2 regions of the Halomonas sp. G15 genome follow, and region 1 is predicted to be linked to the other one. Evidence: predicted binding sites of a transcription regulator. Region 1 holds the regulator's gene; the other holds the start of a gene.
The links. Region 1 encodes sigma-54, which starts transcription at its own class of promoters, with help from an activator protein. Its sites were predicted from a motif close to TGGCACNNNNNTTGCTNT; they were not measured.

Region 1 (7,877 bases):
GCTGCTGCTCGGCGCCACCGGACTGGCCGGCTACGCCCTGGCCAACGGTCACCTGGGGCGAATGGATGCCGCGCTGCTCATCGCCCTGCTGGTGTTCAGCCTGTGGTGGCTGTTCCGTGCCGATACCCCGGACGCCAAGGAGGAAGTGGCAGGCGAGATACCCGAGATGACGCTGGCGCGTGCACTGCTGTGGCTGGTGGTGACCCTCGCAGTGATGGTCGCCGGCTCCCGGGGCCTGGTGTGGGGGGCCAGCGAACTGGCCCGCAGCATGGGGGTCAGCGAGCTGGTCATCGGCCTGACCATTGTCGCCATCGGTACCAGCCTGCCCGAACTGGTGGCCTGCGTGGCCAGCGCCCTCAAGCGTCACCACGACCTGGCCATCGGCAATATCATCGGCTCCAACCTCTTCAACCTGCTGGCGGTACTGCCGGTACCCGGCCTGCTTGCGCCGGGCCCGACCGACCCCGCCGCCGGCGAGCGTGACTATCCGCTGCTGCTGGTGCTGACCCTGGTACTCGGCGCCCTGCTGCTGTGGCACCGCCGCAACCATCTGGGCCGCCTCCCCGGCGCGGCACTGGCGGCCAGCTATTTCGGCTACCTGATCTGGCTCGGCACGACCAGTCTGGGCGGCGGCTCTTGAGTGAACCCCTCGAACAGGCAACAATCGTCGCCATGACATCCGATACCCCCTCGGCCGGTTCGGCCCTCCGTGACAGCGCCAAACGCACCCTTCGCCTCGAGCAGCAGGCCGTGGGCGCCCTGGTGGCGCGCCTCGATGACGCCTTCGACAGCGCCTGCGAACTGATCCTGGCCTGCCACGGCCGGGTGGTGGTCACCGGCATGGGCAAGTCGGGCCATATCGCCGGCAAGATCGCCGCCACCCTGGCCAGCACCGGCACGCCGGCCTTCTTCGTGCATCCCGGCGAGGCCAGCCACGGCGACCTCGGCATGATCACGCCTGGTGACGTGGTGCTGGCCCTCTCCAACTCGGGCGAGACCGCCGAGGTAACCGCCCTGCTGCCGCTGCTCAAGCGCATGAAGGTGCCGCTGATCAGCATGACCGGCCGCCCGGCCTCGAGCCTGGCCCGCCACGCCGAGGCGCATCTCGATGTCGGTGTCGAACGCGAGGCCTGTCCTCTCGACCTCGCCCCGACCGCCTCCACCACCGCCGCTCTGGCCATGGGGGATGCCCTGGCCGTGGCGCTGCTGGAGTCGCGCGGCTTCACCGCCGAGGACTTCGCCCTTTCCCACCCCGGCGGCAGCCTCGGCAAGCGGCTGCTGCTGCGCGTCGGTGACCTGATGCACTCGGGTGACAGGCTGCCCCGGGTGGCACTGGGCAGTCCGCTGCGTGACGCCCTGCTGGAGATCACCCGCCAGGGGCTGGGCTTCACCTGCGTGGTGGCCCCCGACGGCCGCCTCGCCGGGGTCTATACCGATGGCGACCTGCGCCGTACCCTGGACCAGCACAGTGACCTCACCGGGCTGACCGTGGATGAGGTGATGACCTGCCCCGGCAAGCGCGTCTCCCCGGAGACCCTGGCCGCCGAGGCGGTAAGCCTGATGGAAGACCACCGCATCTCCGCCCTGGCCGTGGTCGATGACGAGGGCCGCCCCGTGGGCGCCCTGCATATGCACGACCTGCTCGCCAGTGGCGTGATCTGACCTCAACGACACGGAGTCCCCATGACCCATACCTCCCCCCTGCAGGATCCGCTGCTGACCGACCGCCTGCGCCGCATCCGCCTGCTCGCGCTTGATGTCGACGGCGTGCTCACCGACGGCCAGCTCTACTTCCAGGCCGACGGCATCGAGATCAAGGCCTTCAATGTCCAGGACGGTCACGGCCTCAAGCTGCTCAAGCGTGCCGGCATTCAGGTCGCGCTGATCACCGGCCGCGAATCCCCCACCGTGAGTCGCCGCGCCGCTGCCCTGGGCATCCAGCATGTCTTCCAGGGTGTGGAGAAGAAGCTGCCGGTCCTGCGTGAGCTAATCGCGCGCCTGGGCCTGGAGTTCGACCAGGTCGCCTACTGCGGGGACGACATGCCCGATGTGGGCGCCATCCGCCGTGCCGGCGTGGGCATCAGCGTCCCCAATGCACCGAGCTATATCCAGAAGCACGCGGACTGGGTCACCGAACGCAGCGGCGGCCAGGGCGCGGCCCGCGAGATCGCCGACACCCTGCTGCGCGCCCAGGGCCACTGGGACGCGGTGATCGACACCTACCTCCACGGGGCCGGCTGAGATCATGGCCCTGCCGCGCCCGGGCTTTCGCACCTGGCTGACCCTGCTGCTGCTGGCGCTGGGCGGAGGCCTGGCGCTGCTCGACCTGCGCGACCCCAGCCCCACCGGTCAGGTACCGCGCGATGCCGCGGGCGAACCCGACTTCTACCTCGAGAACGCGCGCCTCACCCGCTTCGACAGCGAGGGCCAGCCCCACCAGCGGGTGACCACGCCGCGGCTGGTGCATACCCCGCTAGATGACGTGACCCGCCTGGAGACTCCGCTTGCCCGGCTCCACGACCGCGAGGGTCGGCTATGGCTGGCCGAGGCCGAGCGCGGCGAGCTGGGGCCGGGAGACAACCCGCTGCTGCTCGACGGCGACGCCCGCCTGCGCGCCCCCGCCGAGCGCTGGGAGCTCGAGACCGAGACGCTGCACTACGATGCCGACACCGGGCATGCCTGGAGCACCACCCCGGCCACGCTGCGCCAGCCCCCCCAGCGCATGAGCGGCGAGCGTTTCGACGCCTGGCTTCATGACAACCGGGCGCGCCTGACCGACAATGTGCGCGGCCACCATCCGCCCGAGACAGCCGAGGAGTCCTCGTCATGACGCGCCATCCGCTCTCCACACTGGCCTGTGCACTGCTGCTGACGCTGGCTATCGCCCCCGCCAGCCAGGCACAGAACCAGTCCCAGAATCAGGATGCCAATGCCCCCATCCTGGTCGAGGCGGACCGCCTCGACCTCGACGACCGCGCCGGCACCGCCGTCTACACCGGCAACGTGGATATCCGCCAGGGCAGCATGCGCCTGACCGGCAACCGGGTGGAGATCCGCCGCAACGCGGCCGGCGAGCTCTCCCTGGCGACTGCCACCGGCGAACGGGCCTACCTCGAACAGCAGCCCGATCCCGCCGAGCCGGTGGTCAAGGGCTGGGGCCGCACCGTCATCTACCACGTGGCCGAACGCCGCGTGGAGCTGATCGATCGCGCCGAGCTCCACCAGGGCGGCGACACCTTCGAAGGCGGCTACCTGGAGTACTTCCTCGACCGCCGCGTGGTGCAGGCCCGCGCCGATGCCGAAGGCGTCGAAGGCAGCCAGCGAATCCGCATGACGCTCCAGCCGGAACAGCAGTAAGGATGCCATGAAGACCCTACACGCACGCCATCTCGCAAAGAGCTACAAGCGCCGCCGCGTGGTGCAGGACATCGGCCTGTCTATCCCCCAGGGCAGCATCGTCGGACTGCTGGGGCCCAACGGCGCCGGCAAGACCACCTCTTTCTACATGATCGTGGGACTGGTGCGTGCCGATGCGGGCTCGGTGGCCATCGATGACCTGGATCTCTCCCGGGCCGCCATGCATGAGCGAGCCCGGGCTGGGATCGGTTACCTGCCCCAGGAGGCCTCGATCTTCCGCAAGCTGTCGGTGGCCGACAACATCATGGCCATCCTCGAGACCCGCAAGGATCTCGACCGGGAGGGGCGTCGCGCACGCCTGGAACAGCTGCTCGAGGAGTTCCATGTCACGCATATTCGCGACAACCCGGGCATGAGCCTTTCCGGCGGCGAGCGGCGCCGGGTGGAGATCGCCAGGGCGCTGGCGACGGAACCCGCTTTCATCCTGCTCGACGAGCCCTTCGCCGGGGTCGACCCGATCTCGGTGGGCGAGATCAAGGGCATCATCCGCCAGCTCAAGGCCCGCGGCATCGGCGTGTTGATCACCGACCACAACGTCCGCGACACCCTCGACATCTGCGACAGCGCCTATATCGTCGGCGACGGCAAGATCATCGCCGAGGGCGACGCCGAATCGATCCTCGCCAACCAGAGGGTGCGCGAGGTCTACCTCGGTGAAGACTTCCGCCTGTGATCACCGGCCGGAACAAGCGCCTCACTATATTCATATTCCGGCGGGCAATCCATCAATGGCATGATTATTGCTTATAGGATTGTTGCGCCCTGCGAGGCCAGGCGCTAGGGTAAGGCTTTCCGACACGCCAGGAGGACGCCTGCCATGGCCATGAAGGCATCCCTGCAGTTGCGGGTCGGCACCCAGCTGACCATGACACCCCAGCTGCAGCAGGCCATCGCCCTGCTGCAGCTCTCCACCCTGGACCTGCGCCAGGAGATCCAGCAGGCGATGGAGAACAACCCGTTGCTGGAGCTCGACGACGGGTTCGGCGAGCAGGCCACTCAGGAGCCCGCGGAAGACGACTGGGCAAACGAGATTCCCGAACAGCTCGTCACCGACAGCGACTGGTCCGACACCTACCAGGACCTGGGCGCGCCCGCCGGCGGTGAGGGGCCCGATTTCGAGCGCCAGGCCCAGGGCCAGAGCCTCCAGAGCCACCTCGCCTGGCAGCTGGCGATGAGCGACCTCGATCCCCGGGCACGACAGATCGCCGAGAGCCTGATCGATGCCGTGGACGATGCCGGCTACCTGGCCGCCCCCCTCGACGAGATCCGTGACGGCCTGAAGCAGCAGGGCCTTGCCGACCTGCGCAGCCCGGAGATGGAGCGGGTGCTGCTGCGCCTGCAGCAGTTCGAACCCACCGGCATCTTCGCACGCGACCTGCGCGAATGCCTGCAGCTGCAGCTCGCCGCCTTCCCCGACGACACACCGCTGCTGCCCCAGGCGCGGCGCCTGGTACGCCAGTTCCTGGAGGCCCTGGCCAGCGGCGACCGACGCCTGCTCAAACGGCGTCTGGGGGTGGACGATGCCACGCTCGACGCCACCATCAACCTGGTTCGAGGACTGGACCCACGACCCGGCAGTGCCTTTGCCAGCGTGACCGACGACTATGTGATCCCCGACCTCGTCGCCTTCCACGACCGGCGTGGCTGGCACGTCGAACTCAACCCCGAGGCACTGCCAAGGCTGCGCATTCAACCCGATTACGCCGCCCTGGTGCGCCGCGCCGTCAGGAGTGACGACAACCAGTTCCTCAAGGAGCACCTCCAGGAGGCGCGCTGGCTGATGAAGAGCCTGTCCAGCCGCAACGACACCCTCCTGCGAGTGGGCCGTGAGATCCTGGCCCGCCAGCTCGACTTCCTCGAGCGCGGCGAAGAGGCGATGAAGCCACTCATCCTGGCCGATATCGCCCAGGCGGTGGAGATGCACGAATCCACCATCTCGCGGGTCACCACCCAGAAGTTCATCCACACGCCGCGGGGAGTATTCGAACTCAAGTACTTCTTCTCCAGCCAGGTCCGCGGCGAGGGCGATGGCGACGCCCACTCCAGCACCGCCATCCGCGCACACATCCGCAAGCTGATCCAGGCGGAACCGCCACGCAAGCCGCTCTCCGACAGCAAGCTGGTCAGCCTGCTCGACGAAGCCGGGATCCAGGTGGCGCGCAGGACCGTGGCCAAGTACCGCGAGGCCATGGGCATCCCCTCATCCAGCGAACGCAAGCGGCTGGCATAACCCCGCGCGGCGCCGCACCGTGGCACTCTCCAAAGCTTACCCGCGAGGCCATGGGCATCCCCTCCTCCAGCGAACGCAAGCGGCTGGCATGACCCGCGTCATGACCGACATCCAGGGCGTCGGCACGGGGGTATGCAAGGCAGGAAAAAGGGTTACAATCGAAACACAACCAACGAGCAAGGAGCGTGTCATGCAAGTCAACATCACCGGCCATCATGTGGAACTGACCGATGCCCTGCGTGACTATGTCAGCGAGAAACTGACGCGCGTGGAGCGCCACTACGACAATATCACCAACGTGCAGGTGACCCTGTCGGTGGAGAAGGAGCGCCAGTCTGCTGCCTGCACCCTGCACGCCGCCGGTGCCGATCTGCACGCCGAGGCTCAGGAAAACGACATGTACGCCGCCATCGATGCCCTGGCCGACAAGCTGGACCGCCAACTGGTCAAGCACAAGGAAAAGGCTCAGGCCCGCGCCCAGGGCGCCGGCGTTCGCTGAGTCCACGATGTCGTCTCTCGAAACCATCCTGCCCCCCGAGCGCACCCTCTTCGATGTGCCCGGGGGGAGCAAGAAGCGGGTGCTGGAGTTCTTCAGCACCTTCATTGCCCAGAATACTCCCAGCCTCGACAGCCAGGAGGTGTTCGCGCGGCTGATCGCCCGCGAACGCTTAGGCAGTACAGGGATCGGCAATGGCGTGGCCATCCCGCATGCCAGAAGCCCCCACTGCAAGGCCCCCATCGCCGGCTTCCTGAAGCTGGCCGAGCCGGTGGATTTCGATGCCATCGACGGCGAGCCCGTCGACCTGGTGTTCGTGCTGCTGGTGCCCGAGGAGGCCGATGCCGCCCACCTGACCCTGCTGGCCCAGGTGGCCGGCATCATGAACGACGTCGACACCCGAACTCGCCTGCGCCGTAGCGCCAGTCAGCGAGAACTCCACGAGGGCCTGATCGAGGCCATCCGACGACAGGGCTGAGCACCCGCTCGGCCAGGACGACCAGGAGATCCCCATGCAGCTCGTGATCATCAGCGGCCGTTCCGGCTCGGGCAAGTCGATCGCCCTGCAGGCCCTGGAGGATCTCGGCTACTACGCCATCGACAACCTGCCAGCCATGCTGCTGGGCTCGCTGATCGACGAGCTGGGCAACCCCGAGTCCCCTCGCTCCTCGATTGCCGTCAGTATCGACGCCCGCAACCTGCCCCAGGCCCTGAAGCGCTTTCCCAGCCTGCTCGAGGAGGTGCGTGACCGCGGCATCGACTGCCAGGTGATCTACCTCACCACCGACGCACGCATCCTGATCGAACGCTACTCTGCCACCCGGCGCCGCCACCCCCTCACCCGCGGAAGCGAGATGACGCTGGCCGAGGCGATCGACTCCGAGGAGCAGGCGCTGGCCGAGATCCGTGACCTGGCCGACCTGGTGATCGACACCTCACGGCTGTCGGTGCACGAGCTGCGCGGTCGCATCGCCGACCAGGTGGCCCGGCATCGCCCCGAGCAGCTGACCCTGACCGTGGAATCCTTCGGCTTCAAGCGCGGCGTGCCCCTCGACGCCGATCTGGTGTTCGATGCCCGCTGCCTGCCCAATCCCTACTGGGACCCGCGCCTGAGGCCGTTCACCGGCCAGGACCCCGAGATCATCGCCTTCCTCGAGGGCTATCCCCTGGTCCAGGCGATGCTCGAGGATATCCACGCCTGGCTGACCCGCTGGCTACCCAGCTACGAGGCCAGCCATCGCAGCTACCTGACCGTGGCCATCGGCTGCACCGGCGGGCAGCATCGCTCGGTCTATATCGCCGAGCGGCTGGCGATGCAGCTGGCGCAGAGCCAGACCCATGTACGCCTGCGCCACCGTGAGCTGGGCACCCAGAACACCCTGCCCGGCCCCGACGCCACACCTCATCAAGGAAGTTGAGCGTGCTGCAACGCAAGCTGACCCTGACCAACAAGCGTGGGCTCCACGCCCGCGCCGCCACCCGGCTGGTGCAGTGCTGCCAGCCCTTCGACGCACGTATCTGCGTGGCCAATGGCGCCATGCAGGGCGAGGCGGACAACATCATGTCGCTGCTGATGCTCGCCGCCCCCTGCGGCACCGAACTCACCGTCAGCGCCGAGGGGGAGGATGCCGAGGCGGCCCTCGACGCCGTGCAGGCGCTGTTCGAGGCCCGCTTCGACGAGGATGACTAGCTGCCGGCCACGGTCATCTCGTCGATCAGCCAGCTGCCGGTATG
Region 2 (7,877 bases), on a different contig from region 1:
CGCTGTCCAGGTCGGAGTGGGCAGTCATCACGATCACCGGCAGCTCCGGGTGGGCCTCGCGCACCTTGGCCATCAGGTCGAGGCCGTCGATGCCCGGCATGCGGATATCGGTGACCAGCACGTCGGGCGGGTCGGCCAGCAGCCGTTCGAGGGCGGTGTCGCCGCGCTCGATGCACTCCACCTCGAGGTCGGGCTGGGCCAGGGCGCGCTCCAGCACCCAGCGAATGGCGCGATCGTCGTCGACGACCGCCACGCGTGCGACATCATTCATGGCGCGTCTCCAGGGGAATCAGCAGTCGGAATTCGGTATGGCCCGGCACGGAATCGCACTCGATCAATCCCTGGTGCTGGTGCAGGATGCCTTGTGCAATGGAGAGTCCCAGGCCGCTGCCGTCGGCGCGCCCCGAAACCATGGGGTAGAAGAGCGTCTCCTGCAGCGCCTCGGGAATACCCGGGCCGTTGTCGAGGATCGCCACCTCGCACACCAGGCGGTGGCGCTCGGCGCCCAGGGTGAACTGGCGACGCGCCCGGGTGCGCAGCACCAGGCGCGGCTCGGGGGTGGCCGCCTCGTGCATCGCCTCCACGGCGTTGCGTGCCACATTGAGTACCGCCTGGATCATCTGCGCCTCGTCGCCGGCGAGATCCGGCAGGCTGGGGTCGTAATCGCGTTCGATGCTCACCCCGGGGTGCTCGGCGAGCACCAGGGTGCGCACCCGCTCCAGCACCTTGTGGACATTGAGTGGCTGATGGCGCGTCACCCGGTTGGGACCCAGCATGGAATCCACCAGGTCGCGCAGGCGATCTACCTCCTCGATGATGATGCGGGTGAATTCGCGATGCGCCGGGTTCTCCAGATCGCGCTCCAGCAGTTGGGCCGCGCCGCGGATGCCGCCCAGCGGGTTCTTGACCTCGTGGGCCAGGCCCCGAGTCAGCACCTTGACGGTCTCCTGGCGAGTCATCAGCGCCTCCTCCCGGGAGATGCGAATCAGCCGGTCGCGGGGCTCAACCTCCAGCAACAGTTCATCGCGGGAGAGCGGGGTGGCGGTATAGTCCACGGTCAGCGGCTCACCGCCCAGCATCACCAAACGCGCCTCGCGGCGGGTGAAGGGATGGCAGGCCTCCAGCGCCTTGGTCAGCACCGCTGCCATCCCGTCCTCCTGCTCCATCAGCGAGCACAGTGCCACTCCCTGCACGCGGCTCAGGCTCACCGAGAGCAACGCCTCGGCGGCGGGATTCATCCACGCCACCCTGAGCTCGCCATCCAGCTGCAGCACGGCGGTGGAGAGGTGTTCCATCAGGCGTTGGTACATCGAAGCAGCCATATCGGGTCCGGGTTTACTTGCTCTGGAGAGGGAAGCTGCAAGAAACGGGCCAGGACGCCGAAGCCCATGACAGCACGCCCTGCAACGTATGACGGTGCAATACATGCACCAAAATAGTGCATAAGGGAGACGCCTGCACCATCTCCAGACTCGAACCGGATCAAGGCGCCGGACACGTTTGTCGTTCGGCGCGGCGGCGCTGCACCGGCTCATCCTCGGGCAGGCGTCGAGAGGGAGCGTCAGACGGAGGCGGCTGGTAGGGCGGATACTCGGAATGAGGAGGCCAGTGCCCGCCATGCGGTGGGCGACAGGGCCTGGGGCTGCCGTCCGGGCACCACGGCCAGGGTGCCCAGCGAGGGGGAAGCTAACCGGCTGGCTGGCGATTCACGTTGGCACGCAGCACATAGATGGTCACCGGCGAGGTGCGGTGGCGCACCTCGCCGCCGGCGTCCAGCAGCTCGGCCTGCAGCACATGCTCCCCGGGGTTCATGTTGGGCACCATGAACGCCGAGGTGTGCATCGCCGACTGGCTGACCTGGCCATCCACCAGCAGCCTGACGCGATGGTCCTCGCGCAGGCCGGGCTCGATCCCCAGATCCACGGCGATGTTGCCGGCCGCTCCCACCGGGAAGGCCTGCTCGTGGGTCGGCGAGACGATGCGAAAGCTGTCGTAGGGCATGAACGGCTGGCCCGGCGAGGCCGCCGCCGGGGCACTCTCGAGGCGCGGCGCGGCCTGACCGGTGCGCACCTCGCCACTGGACGGCACTACCGTGACCGGCGCCAGCTCCACCTGCTCGCCACCACGGTCGGGGTTGTCGGTGAACACCACATTGCCCTGGGCATCCGTGGTGCGGTAGATCTTCTGGGCCTCGGCGGCCACGCCGAAGGTCATGACCAGCACCAGCGTCAGCACTGCCTTGTTCATGGATCGCCCCCTGCTTGTCGCTGCGTGAGCCAGGATGGCTCGGCATCATCACTCTGCGTTGGATAGTGTAGAGAAGAAAGGGGTTCCGCCGGAAGCGGAACCCCTTTGCTGGTTCAACGAGTGCTGGTTCAACGTGACGCGCCGCCCGCCGGGGCGACGACGATCATCAGCAGCTGTAGTACATGTCGAACTCGACCGGGTGCGTGGCCATGCGCATGCGGTCAACGTCTTCCATCTTCAGCTCGATGTAGGCGTCGATCATGTCGTCGGTGAACACGCCACCCTCGGTCAGGAAGGCACGATCCTTGTCCAGTGCCTCCAGGGCCTGGTCGAGGCTATGCGCCACGGTCGGCACCTTCTTGCCCTCTTCCGGGGGCAGGTCATAGAGGTTCTTGTCCATGGCATCGCCGGGGTGGATCTTGTTCTTGATGCCGTCGATGCCGGCCATCAGCATCGCCGCGAAGCACAGGTAGGGGTTGGCGGTCGGGTCGGGGAAACGCAGCTCGACGCGCTTGCCCTTGGGGCTCGCGGTGTAGGGGATACGGATGGAGGCCGAACGGTTGCGAGCCGAGTAGGCCAGCATCACCGGCGCCTCGAAGCCCGGCACCAGGCGCTTGTAGGAGTTGGTGGAGGCGTTGGCGAAGGCGTTCAGGGCACGCGCGTGCTTGATGATGCCGCCGATATAGTAGATGGCCATCTCGGAGAGGCCAGCGTACTCGTCACCCGCGAACTGGTTGGTGCCCTCCTTCCAGAAGGACTGGTGCACGTGCATGCCGCTGCCGTTGTCGCCGACCAGCGGCTTGGGCATGAAGGTAGCGGTCTTGCCGTAGGCGTGAGCCACGTTGTGGATCACGTACTTCATCTCCTGGACCTCGTCGGCCTTCTTGACCAGGGTGTTGAACTTGACCCCGATCTCGTTCTGGCCGGCGTTGGCCACCTCGTGGTGGTGCACCTCGACGCTCTGGCCGATCGCCTCCAGGGTGTTGCACATGGCGCCGCGGATGTCGTGGAAGCTGTCTACCGGGGGCACCGGGAAGTAGCCGCCCTTGACCCGCGGACGGTGGGCCAGGTTGCCGCCCTCGATGGGTCGATCGGTGGCCCAGGCGCCCTCCTCGGAGGAGATCTTGTACATGGCGCCTTCGATATCGGACTTCCAGTGCACCTCATCGAAGATGAAGAACTCGGGCTCAGGGCCGAAGAAGGCGGTGTCGCCCAGGCCGGTGGACTGCAGGTAGGCCTCGGCGCGCTTGGCGATGGAGCGCGGATCGCGATCATAGCCCTGCATGGTGGCCGGCTCGATGATGTCGCAGCGCAGCACCAGGGTGGAATCCTCGGTGAAGGGATCCAGGAAGGCGGTACCATCCTCCGGGCGCAGGATCATGTCGGATTCGTTGATGCCCTTCCAGCCGGAGATGGAAGAGCCGTCGAACATCTGTCCGTTCTCGAAGAACTCCTCATCCACTTCCCGGGCGGGGATGGTGACGTGCTGCTCCTTGCCGATGGTATCGGTGAAGCGCAGGTCGACCCACTTGACGTCATGTTCTTCGATCAGGGCGAGCGTCTTGGCAGACATGGTGTCCTCCGGTTGAGCGTGGCTCGATGGTTGAGGTGATTCAGGCATCACGATGCTGGAACCCCAGCAAGCTGTTGTAGCACGCCGCAGGCACACTGCCCACGACGGCCCGGCATCCCGGGCGCTGACCATAACAATGCAGGCAGCGTGCCAACCCTGCACTCCATGCTCGCATGTATTCCGCAACCCATTGAATAAATTATCTATTACCCGAGATGCCGGCTGCACTCCAATGACGCACCGGCTCGCTGGTCGAGATCGCCTGACATAAACCGCACCACAACGGTGCAAAACCCGGGCAGTACGCACCATCACGAACCACCAGCCAGTGTCGGCAACGCGCCTTTGATACATTCAATAACTTCACGCTACACTTGATTACAACACTCCCCGCCGGCCGCGTCTCCTGGCCGCCACACGGAGCCTCCTCCTGGCCTCGGAGAGCCTATGGCCGCTCCTCACGGCACTCTACTGATCGATGCACGCAGTGCCGGCGCCAGGCTACCCCGAGAACTGGCACTGGTGGCCAGCCTCGCCGTCGACCAATCCTTCGAGCTCGTTGTTGTCGACGATACCCAGGATTCACGGGTCACCGGCATCGCGCGCCGCCATGGGGCACGCCACCTGCGCCTGCCCGGAGCCCCTCTGGGCCAGCGGCTCGCCACCGCCATCCCCAAGACCAGTGGCTCGGTGCTGGTGTTTCCCGTGCTTGGCTCTCTCTCCTCTACCCGCAGCCTGCTGCAACTGGCCCAACGCGTCAGCGTCGGCGAGGTCGACGCCGTGATCCTGCCCGGCAGCACGCCGGGGCTGTTCGCCCGCCTGCTGGGACGGCGGAAGCCTACCTCCATCGCCGGCATCTGCCTGACACGCCACTGGTACGAGCGCCTTGGCGGCTGCGACCCGGATCTCGACCGCGAGGCCCTCACCGATCTGGTGGCGCGCCTGCGCCTCTGCGGGGCTCGCCTGGAGCTGGCCGCCCCACATCAGCGGGGCAGCTAACCACAGCCAAACGGTGTAACGGGACCAGAACAAGGATGAGGCGAGCGGGCCGGGCTCGAGGGCACGCCATGGCAAGTCAGCAAACTTGCTACTCCTGGGCGCCGCTAGTCTGTACAATGCGCGTCCCACATCCCTGCCCCGCGCCTAGGGTACTTACCAGAACGTGTACATAGGTGCGTACATATCAGCGAGTCACACCTTATGAGCACGACCGTAAGTCCTTCAAATATCGAAAGTCTCAGGAACATTGCGATTATCGCGCACGTCGACCACGGCAAGACCACCCTGGTCGACAAGCTTCTCCAGCAGTCCGGCACCCTCGATCGCAAGGCCGAGGGGCAAGAGCGCGTCATGGACTCCAATGACCAGGAGAAGGAGCGCGGCATCACCATCCTGGCCAAGAACACCGCCATCCGCTGGCAGTCGCCGGATGGCCAGGCCTATCACATCAACATCGTCGACACCCCCGGACACGCCGACTTCGGTGGCGAGGTCGAGCGCGTCATGTCCATGGTCGACTCGGTACTGCTGCTGGTCGATGCGGTCGACGGCCCCATGCCGCAGACTCGCTTCGTGACCCAGAAGGCCTTCGATCAGGGCCTCAAGCCGATCGTGGTGGTCAACAAGATCGACCGTCCCGGCGCCCGCCCCGACTGGGTGATCGACCAGATCTTCGACCTGTTCGACAACCTCGGTGCCTCCGATGAGCAGCTCGACTTCCCGATCATCTACTGCTCGGCGCTCAACGGCATCGCCGGCCCCGATCCCGATGAGTTGGCCGAGGACATGACCCCCATGTTCCAGTCCATCGTCGACATCGTGGAGCCGCCCAAGGTCGAGCTGGATGGCCCCTTCCAGATGCAGATCTCCGCGCTGGACTACAACAGCTACGTCGGCGTCATCGGCCTGGGCCGCATCACCCGCGGCTCGGTCAAGCCCAACCAGCAGGTCACCGTCATCACCAAGGAAGGCGCCACCCGCAAGGGCAAGATCGGCCAGGTGATGACCCACATGGGCCTGGAGCGCGTGCAGACCGACGAGGCCACCGCCGGCGATATCGTCTGCATCACCGGCATCGATGCCCTGGCGATCTCCGACACCCTGTGTGACCCGGCCAACGTCGAGGCGCTGCCGCCGCTCTCCGTGGACGAGCCCACCGTCTCCATGACCTTCCAGGTCAATGACTCGCCCTTCGCGGGCAAGGACGGCAAGTTCGTCACCAGCCGCAACATCAAGGATCGCCTCGAGCAGGAATTGATCCACAACGTGGCGCTGCGCGTCGAGCAGGGCGAGACCCCGGAGAAGTTCAAGGTCTCCGGTCGCGGCGAGCTGCACCTCTCGGTGCTGATCGAGACCATGCGCCGCGAGGGCTTCGAGCTCGCCGTGGGCCGCCCCGAGGTGATCATCCGCGAGATCGACGGCGAGAAGCAGGAGCCCTACGAAGAAGTCATCATCGACTGTGAGGAGCAGCACCAGGGCGCCATCATGGAAGAGATCGGCTACCGCAAGGGCGAGCTCAAGAACATGAACCCCGATGGCAAGGGCCGGGTGCGCCTGGACTTCATCATCCCGGCACGCGGGCTGATCGGCTTCCGCGGCCAGTTCATGACCCTGACCTCGGGTACCGGCATCCTCACCAGCCGCTTCGACCACTACGGCCCGCTCAAGCCCGATGCCGCCATCGAGCGTCGCAACGGCGTGCTGGTCTCCATGGTCTCCGGCAAGGCCCTGGCCTACGCCCTCTACGCCCTGCAGGAGCGCGGCAAGCTGATCATCGACCACGGCACCGAGGTCTACGAGGGCATGCTGATCGGCATCAACAACCGCGCCAACGACATGGTGGTCAACCCCACCAAGGGCAAGAAGCTCGACAACATGCGTGCCTCGGGCAACGACGAGAACATTGTGCTGACCCCGCCGGTCAAGTTCAGCCTCGAGCAGGCCATCGAGTTCCTCGATGACGACGAGCTGGTGGAGATCACTCCCAACTTCATCCGTCTGCGCAAGAAGCACCTCACCGAGAACGAGCGCAAGCGCGCCGGCAAGAAGTAAGCGCCGCGCCCGCCTCGACAAGGCCCGCCGACCGGCGGGCCTTTTTCATGCCTGTCCGCCGGCAACGGCTTTCCCCCCTGCTTCGTGACCCTCTATGCTGCAGGCATGCCCAGCGAGCATGACCTTCACAAGAGGAGAGCCAAGATGCACAAGCACGTGGAGTGGGACGACCCCGGCGCCGACAGCGTGATGCGCCACTTCCAGCAGGACGACAGCAGCCATTCCGAGCCTGGCCCCGGTGATATCCTCTCGGCGCGCCATGAAGGTGCCGTGGTGCGGGTGAAGGTGGAGGCCTACGTGGAGGGCACCAGCATCGGCGAGGTCGCGGCGATCATCTCCGTGGACAACGGCCGTCGGCTCAAGTCCCACGGCAAGCTCGCCCTGGGCGACACCGTGCGCCTGCCCGACGAATTCCGGGCGCTGGAGCCGATCCTCGGCGACCCCAACGACAGGCGCGAGGATGACTAGTCGACAGCCTGTCCTCCCAGGACGTTAACGCGGCGTAAACGCGCACCACTGGCTCCCGACGGGCTTTTGTCGCAAAGTGGCGAGCTGGGCCCACAAGGCCAACGAACTCGAGTCGCGGGAGCACCGATGAGCACGCACAACGTCTGGACCCACAAGGGCACCTTCCTGCTGGCCGCGGTCGGCTCTGCGGTAGGGCTCGGGAACCTGTGGCGCTTCCCCTACCTGGCCGGCGAGAACGGCGGCGGGGCCTTCATCCTGGTCTACGTCCTGACCATCTTCGCCGTGGGCATTCCGATCCTGATCGCCGAGACCATGCTGGGCCGCGCCAGCCGACGCAGCCCGATCATGGGCATGCGCTTCCTGACACGCACCCATCACACCTCGCGCAGCTGGGAGACCATCGGCTGGCTGGGGGGTATCTCGGCCTTCCTGATACTGAGCTTCTATTCGGTGATCGCCGGCTGGGCCATCCACTACACCTGGCAGATGCTCACCGGCACCCTGGCCGGGGCTAACGCCGAGACCATCGCCGCCGGCT

Region 2: the regulator sigma-54 is predicted to act here: its motif matches at 1,357-1,374, upstream of glnL (nitrogen regulation protein NR(II)).

The regions. Positions count from the first base shown of each region.
Region 1 covers NZ_JAJSPA010000001.1:260,287-268,163, forward strand. The annotation lists gene LWH48_RS01280 (calcium/sodium antiporter) at 1-640, shown strand, start outside; gene LWH48_RS01285 (KpsF/GutQ family sugar-phosphate isomerase) at 673-1,662, shown strand; gene LWH48_RS01290 (KdsC family phosphatase) at 1,684-2,241, shown strand; gene lptC (LPS export ABC transporter periplasmic protein LptC) at 2,246-2,830, shown strand; gene lptA (lipopolysaccharide transport periplasmic protein LptA) at 2,827-3,357, shown strand; gene lptB (LPS export ABC transporter ATP-binding protein) at 3,365-4,090, shown strand; gene LWH48_RS01310 (RNA polymerase factor sigma-54) at 4,235-5,647, shown strand; gene hpf (ribosome hibernation-promoting factor, HPF/YfiA family) at 5,838-6,146, shown strand; gene ptsN (PTS IIA-like nitrogen regulatory protein PtsN) at 6,154-6,621, shown strand; gene rapZ (RNase adapter RapZ) at 6,656-7,561, shown strand; gene LWH48_RS01330 (HPr family phosphocarrier protein) at 7,564-7,833, shown strand; gene pmbA (metalloprotease PmbA) at 7,830-7,877, opposite strand, start outside.
Region 2 covers NZ_JAJSPA010000042.1:21,352-29,228, reverse strand. The annotation lists gene glnG (nitrogen regulation protein NR(I)) at 1-271, opposite strand, end outside; gene glnL (nitrogen regulation protein NR(II)) at 264-1,310, opposite strand; gene LWH48_RS15495 (DUF4124 domain-containing protein) at 1,687-2,247, opposite strand; gene glnA (glutamate--ammonia ligase) at 2,414-3,820, opposite strand; gene LWH48_RS15485 (hypothetical protein) at 4,268-4,819, shown strand; gene typA (translational GTPase TypA) at 5,021-6,871, shown strand; gene LWH48_RS15475 (hypothetical protein) at 7,016-7,339, shown strand; gene LWH48_RS15470 (sodium-dependent transporter) at 7,466-7,877, shown strand, end outside.